Linked DNA regions of Methyloferula stellata AR4. Each later gene encodes a partner of the first gene's protein in a complex. Links are inferred from orthologs where the notes say so. Each region holds a gene or a part of one and is shown on either strand. Other genes may lie near its edges.

Evidence for each region.
Region 2: the proteins of accB (region 1) and accD are in contact, whole or in part, in a solved structure (PDB 8UXZ), measured with the Escherichia coli proteins. The link is inferred for Methyloferula stellata AR4 from one-to-one orthologs.

Annotation. Positions count from the first base shown.
Region 1 is NZ_ARWA01000001.1:3,347,620-3,350,927, forward strand. Bases 207-3,194 are described here. They hold accB (acetyl-CoA carboxylase biotin carboxyl carrier protein), read left to right. Parts: upstream 207-1,457; coding sequence 1,458-1,931; downstream 1,932-3,194. Other genes in these bases: A3OQ_RS0116500 (DsbA family protein), read left to right, coding at 207-737; aroQ (type II 3-dehydroquinate dehydratase), read left to right, coding at 1,005-1,454; accC (acetyl-CoA carboxylase biotin carboxylase subunit), read left to right, coding at 2,174-3,194. Also shown: more of A3OQ_RS0116500, read left to right, coding at 1-206; more of accC, read left to right, coding at 3,195-3,308. UniProt on the Escherichia coli protein: This protein is a component of the acetyl coenzyme A carboxylase complex; first, biotin carboxylase catalyzes the carboxylation of the carrier protein and then the transcarboxylase transfers the carboxyl group to form malonyl-CoA.
Region 2 is NZ_ARWA01000001.1:1,895,545-1,898,756, forward strand. The notes cover bases 321-3,212. They hold accD (acetyl-CoA carboxylase, carboxyltransferase subunit beta), read left to right. Parts: upstream 321-1,280; coding sequence 1,281-2,144; downstream 2,145-3,212. Other genes in these bases: trpA (tryptophan synthase subunit alpha), read left to right, coding at 321-1,028; A3OQ_RS0109335 (bifunctional folylpolyglutamate synthase/dihydrofolate synthase), read left to right, coding at 2,167-3,212. In the rest of the region: A3OQ_RS21900 (ATP-binding protein), read left to right, coding at 1-70; more of trpA, read left to right, coding at 192-320.

The DNA.
Region 1 (3,308 bases):
CTTTGACGCTTTGCCTTCTGCCGGGCACGGCCTTCGCAACCGAGAGTTTCTCAGACCCGCAAAAGGTCGAAATCCAATCGATCATCAAAAACTATCTTCTGGAAAATCCGGAGGTGCTGCGCGATGCGATCACGGAATTGGAACGCCGCGAAGAGGTTGCGCAAAGCCTGAAACGCGAAAAGGCCCTCTCCGATCAGGAAAGCCCGCTCTATACGTCGCAAAACCAGGCGGTGATCGGCAACCCGAACGGCAAGGTCACGCTGATCGAGTTCTTCGATTACAATTGCGGCTATTGCAAACATGCCATGGAGGATCTGGCGCGGCTCATGAAGGACAACCCCGACCTTCGCGTGGTGCTGAAGGATCTGCCGATCCTCTCGCCCGGCTCGATCGAGGCCGCGGCGATCGCGGCCGCCGCGCGCAATCAATTCAAGGGCGACAAATTCTGGGAATTTCATCAAAAACTCCTGGGTTCGCGCGGCCCGGTCGGCAAGGCACAGGCGCTCGCCGTCGCCAAGGACCTCGGCGCCGACATGGACAAGCTGAACAAGGATTCCATCGCGCCGAGCGTAAAAGAGGGAATCGACGAAAACGATCAGCTCGCCAAAGGGCTCATGATGAACGGGACGCCGTCCTATGTGATCGGCGGCGAAGTGATCGTCGGCGCCGTCGGCTACGATCAATTGAAGGCGAAACTCGACAATGTCCGCAAATGCGGCAAGGCCGCCTGCTCGTAAAGCCGATCGCGACCGAAGGCCATAGATCGCGCTTTAGGCTGCGGCGCGTCCTGCCCTTGGCTTTACCGCACTGCGGCATTTGTTAAAAAACGGCGCCGTGCCGATTAGAAACCTGGAAAAGGCCGCGTTTTGCCACGGCCGAGGCTTTTCTCATCCAAAGAACCCGGCTAGAGCATGGGCCGCCCTTTCGAAGGGCGGCTTCCCGCCTCCTTCGGACAGCCTCCAGCGCTCGTTTCCAGTAAAATCCACCGACGCGGCTCAAAACGAATGACCAAAACGATCCACGTCCTCAATGGACCCAATCTCAACCTCCTTGGCTCGCGCGAACCGGAGACCTATGGGACCCAGACGCTTGCCGATATCGAGGCGAAATTGGCCGCGATCTGCAAGACGCATGGCGTCGCTCTCCAGTTCCGCCAATCGAACCACGAAGGCGAGCTCGTCACCTGGATTCAGGAAGCAGGCAAGGCCGGAGACCCTATCATCATCAATGCCGGTGCCTATTCGCATACGTCGATCGCCTTGATCGATGCTATCAAGGGCACCAATGCCAAAGTGATCGAAGTGCATCTTTCCAACATTCACGCCCGTGAATCCTATCGTCACCATTCTTTTATATCCGGCGCGGCACGCGGCATCATCATGGGTCTTGGGGCGCTCGGCTACGAGCTCGCCCTCACGGCGATCTTCGCCGATATGGCCAAAAGCGAGAGTTGAGACATGAAGGAGCGGCCGGATACGGATAAAGGACAGGCGCCGGGCGCCGTCGACACGCGCCTCGTCGAAAAGCTGGGCGAGATCGCAACGCGCCTGAACCTCAGCGAGATCGAAATCCAGAATGGCGATTTCGCCATACGCGTGGCGCGCAATTTCGGACCACCTGTCGCGGTCCAGCCAGCCGTCCAGCAGCCTGCCGCAGCCGCAGCCGAACCTGCAGCGTCGGCGCCCAAGCCGGAAAGTGCCGGCACGGTCAAGTCGCCCATGGTCGGAACGGCCTATCGCCGCGCTTCGCCGCAGGCGGCGCCTTTCGTCGAGCTTGGCACCAATGTGAAGGCTGGCGACAAGATTCTGCTGGTCGAGGCGATGAAGACATTCAATGAAATCATCGCGCCCTGCGCCGGAACCGTGATCAGCATTCTGGTCGAGGACGGCCAGCCGGTCGAATATGGTCAGCCGCTGATGGTCATTGAGTGAAGGTCAGGCGCAAGCGGCGGGGTGTTCCTTCTCCCCTTGCGGGAGAAGGTGGCTTGCGAAGCAAGCCGGATGAGGGGTTATGTTTTCTTATCACCCCTCACCCGGTCGGCTCCGCCGACCACCCTCTCCCCCAAGGGGAGAGGGTTGGCGCCCCAGGCTGAAACCGACCAAAATCGCTTCACTCAACTGCCGGACGAACCCGGACCTTTCCCGCTCCGGGATAATGAAATAACCAGTAGGACATGTTCGACAAGATCCTCATCGCAAATCGCGGCGAAATCGCCTTGCGCATCCTGCGCGCCGCCAAGGAACTCGGTATCGCGACCGTCGCCATCCATTCGACGGCCGATGAGGAGGCGATGCATGTGAAGCTTGCCGACGAATCCGTCTGCGTCGGCCCGCCGCCCGCGCGGGATTCTTACCTCAACATTCCCTCGATCCTCGCCGCCTGCGAGATCACCGGCGCCGAAGCGGTTCATCCGGGCTATGGGTTCTTGTCCGAGAACGCCCGCTTCGCCGATATTCTGGCAGAGCACCACATCGCTTTCATCGGTCCCAAGGCCGATCATATCCGCCTGATGGGCGATAAGATCGAAGCCAAGCGCACGGCCATGCGTCTTGGCATTCCCTGCGTGCCGGGCTCGGAAGGCGGCATTACCGACGACAAGGAAGCCCTGCGCATCGCCAAGGATATCGGCTATCCGGTGCTCGTGAAGGCGGCGGCGGGGGGCGGCGGACGCGGCATGAAAGTGGCGCATTCGGCCGATGATCTCTCCTCGGCCCTTGAGACCGCGCGCACCGAAGCGAAGGCGGCCTTTGGCGACGATACCGTCTATCTCGAAAAATATCTCGAACGGCCGCGCCATATCGAAGTCCAGGTGCTCGGCGACGGACGCGGCCATGCGATCCATCTCGGCGAGCGCGATTGCTCGCTGCAGCGGCGGCATCAGAAAGTCTGGGAAGAAGGCCCCTCGCCTGCCTTGAACGATGCGCAGCGGCCCGAAATCGGCGAGATCTGCGCCGCCGCCATGCGCGAGCTTGCCTATGCCGGCGCCGGCACGATCGAGTTTCTCTACGAAGACGGCAAATTCTACTTCATTGAAATGAACACCCGCATCCAGGTCGAGCATCCGGTGACCGAAATGATCACCGGCTTCGATCTCGTCAACGAGCAGATCAAGATCGCGGCGGGCTCGCCGCTGTCGATCACCCAGGACCAAGTGGTACTGCAGGGCCATGCCATCGAATGCCGCATTAATGCGGAACATCCTTCGACCTTTAGGCCCTCGCCCGGCAAGATCACGCATTATCATCCGCCAGGCGGATTGGGCGTCAGGGTCGATAGCGCGGTCTATGCGGGCTATACGATTCCGCCCA
Region 2 (3,212 bases), 1.5 Mb from region 1 along the record:
CCAAGATGGTGGAACGTCGCGGAATGAGGTTCGCGAGTGGATTGAGGCGATCGCGGTACGCTTGCACTAATTACTTCTATCTGCATTTGTTACTTTGAACTAACTTACGACAAAGAGCCGGAACCTCGGCGGCTCGACGCGTCTTGGTGCCTCCCCTTCCCCCTTGCCCCCCGCTATGCTAACCCACCCCCATGCCGACCCGGATTGACCAAAGATTTCAAACCCTCAAGGCGGAGGGCCGCGCCGCGCTCGTCACTTTCGTGATGGCGGGGGACCCGGATCTCGCCACGTCGCTCGAAATCCTCACCGCGCTGCCGAAGGCGGGCGCCGATGTGATCGAAGTCGGCATGCCCTTCACCGATCCGATGGCGGACGGCCCGGCGATCCAGCAGGCGGGCCTGCGCGCGCTGCACGCAGGCACGACGCTCGCCAAGGTTCTGACGCTCGTCGCCGATTTCCGGCGCAGCGATGAAGCGACGCCGATCGTGCTAATGGGCTATTACAACCCGATCTATATTTACGGCGTCGCGCGCTTTCTGACCGATGCCAAGGCGGCGGGCGTCGATGGGCTCATCGTCGTCGATCTGCCACCCGAGGAAGACCGTGAGCTTTGCTTGCCGACACTCGAAGCGGGGCTTGCCTTCATCCGTCTCGCGACGCCGACGACCGACGACAAGCGCCTGCCGACTGTGCTCGCGCATACGTCCGGTTTCGTCTATTATGTCTCGATCACCGGCATTACCGGCGCGGCGGTGCCGGATTATAATCAGGTCGCTTCGGCGGTGCGCCGGATCAAGGGCCATACGGATCTGCCGGTCGCCGTCGGCTTCGGCGTGAAGAATGCGCAAAGCGCCGCGGCGATCGCGCGCGAGGCCGATGGCGTCGTCGTCGGCTCGGCCATTGTGGAGGTGTTGCGGGCTTCGCTCGATGCCGACAATAAAGCGACGGGCAAGACGGTCGAGGCGGTGACGTCGCTGGTGCGCGAGATCGCCGAGGGCGTGAAGAGCGCGAAGAGAGAGTTGGCGTGACGTTTGGTCCTGAAAAGTTGGCCCGACTTTTCGGATAGATCATGCGGTAAATAAGAGCATGATCCCGACCCTTCGAGACGCATGCTGCGCATGCTCCTCAGGGTGAGGGGATGCCTTATATGACCAACGCCCTCACCCTGAGGAGCCGCTGAAAGCGGCGTCTCGAAGGGTCGAAGCATCGAAGGGCGAGGGCGCCCAGACTTAGAGGCTCGTAAATTGGCTGAAACTCCAAGACCGAAAACCGAGGTTGCGATGAATTGGATCGCGAATGTGGTTCCGCCGAAGATCCGGTCCTTCCTGCGCCGCGAGACGCCGGAAAACCTCTGGGTGAAATGCCCCGAGAGCGGCGAGCTTGTGTTTCACAAGGATCTCGAAGCCAATCTCTTCGTCGTGCCGGGCTCCGGCTATCATATGCGCATGCCGGCGAAGGCGCGGCTCGGCGCGCTCTATGACGATGCGCATTACGAGGTGATCGCGACGCCGGAGGTGCCGCTTGATCCGCTCAAGTTCAAGGACGTGAAGCGCTATACCGATCGCTTGAAGGAAAACCGCCTGAAGACCAGCACGCCCGACTGCGTGACGGTGACGGCGGGCAAGATCGAAACGATCCCGGTGATCGCGGCGGTGCAGGATTTCGACTTTCTCGGCGGCTCGCTCGGCATGGCGGCGGGCGAAGCTATCGTCACCGGCATGTTGACGGCGGTGCAGCGCAAACTGCCTTTCATCATCTTCACGGCGTCCGGCGGCGCGCGCATGCAGGAAGGCATGTTCTCGCTGATGCAAATGCCGCGCACGACGGTCGCTGTGCAGCGCCTGCGCGCGGCGAAGCTGCCCTATATCGTCGTGCTCACCAATCCGACGACGGGCGGCGTCACGGCGTCTTATGCGATGCTGGGCGATATTCATATCGCCGAACCCGGCGCCGTCATCGGCTTTGCCGGCGCGCGCGTCATCGAACAGACGATCCGCGAAACCCTGCCGGACGGATTCCAGAAGGCGGAATATCTCGAAGCGCATGGCATGGTGGACATGGTCGTCAAGCGCCATGATCTGCGTGCAACCCTCGCGCGGCTCTGCGGATTGCTCACGCAGCCGCATGCCGCGGAAGCTGCGTAAAGAGCGCGGCTAAGGATAATTGATGGATCATTGGGACTCGATCCTTTCGCGTCTTCTATCTCTGCATCCGTTGAAGATCGACCTGTCGCTCGGCCGGATCGAGCGGCTGCTCAAGGATATGGGATCGCCGCAAGAGCGCCTGCCGCCGGTCATCCATGTGGCCGGCACCAATGGCAAGGGCTCGACGATCGCCTTCATGCGCGCGATCCTGGAAGCGGCGGGCAAGGGCGTGCATGTCTATACGTCGCCGCATCTCGTGCGCTTTCACGAGCGCATCAGGCTCGCGCATGAAGGCGGCGGACGGCTTGTCGGCGATGTCGAGCTCGCAGCGGCTTTGACCGATTGCGAGAAGCTCAACAAGGGCCTGCCGATCACCTTCTTCGAGATCACGACGGCGGCGGCGTTCAAGATCTTCAGCGAGCACAAGGCTGATTTTCTGCTGCTCGAAGTCGGCCTCGGCGGACGCATCGATGCGACCAATGTCATCGCGCATCCGGCGGCGACCACGATCACGCCGGTCTCCTTCGATCATCCGGAATATCTGGGCTTCACGGTCGAGAAGATCGCTTATGAGAAGGCGGGTATCTTGAAGGCGGGCGCGCCCGCCGTGTTCAGCACGCAGCAGGAGGATGCGCTCGCCGTGCTCGAACGCGAGGCGCTGCGCATCGGCGCGCCTTATTGGGTCGCCGGACAGGATTATACGGGGCGCGAGGAAAACGGCCGGCTGATCTACGAGGATACCGACGGCTTGCTCGATCTGCCGCTGCCGCGGCTTCCGGGCCGGCATCAATATAATAATGCAGCGGCGGCTATCGCGACTTTGCGCCGCCTCAATCTTGATCTGCCGGTCGAGGCCTTCGAGAAGGGCATGACACAGGCGCAATGGCCGGCGCGGCTGCAGCATCTCACGAAAGGCGAGGTGGTGGATCTCGCGCCGGAAGGTGCCGACATTTGGCTCGACGGCGGCCATAATGAAGATGGCGGCCGCGTGCTGGGCCAGGCCATGGCGGATTTCGAAGATAAGGTGCCGCGCCCGCTGATATTGATTTGCGGGACCTTGGCATCGAA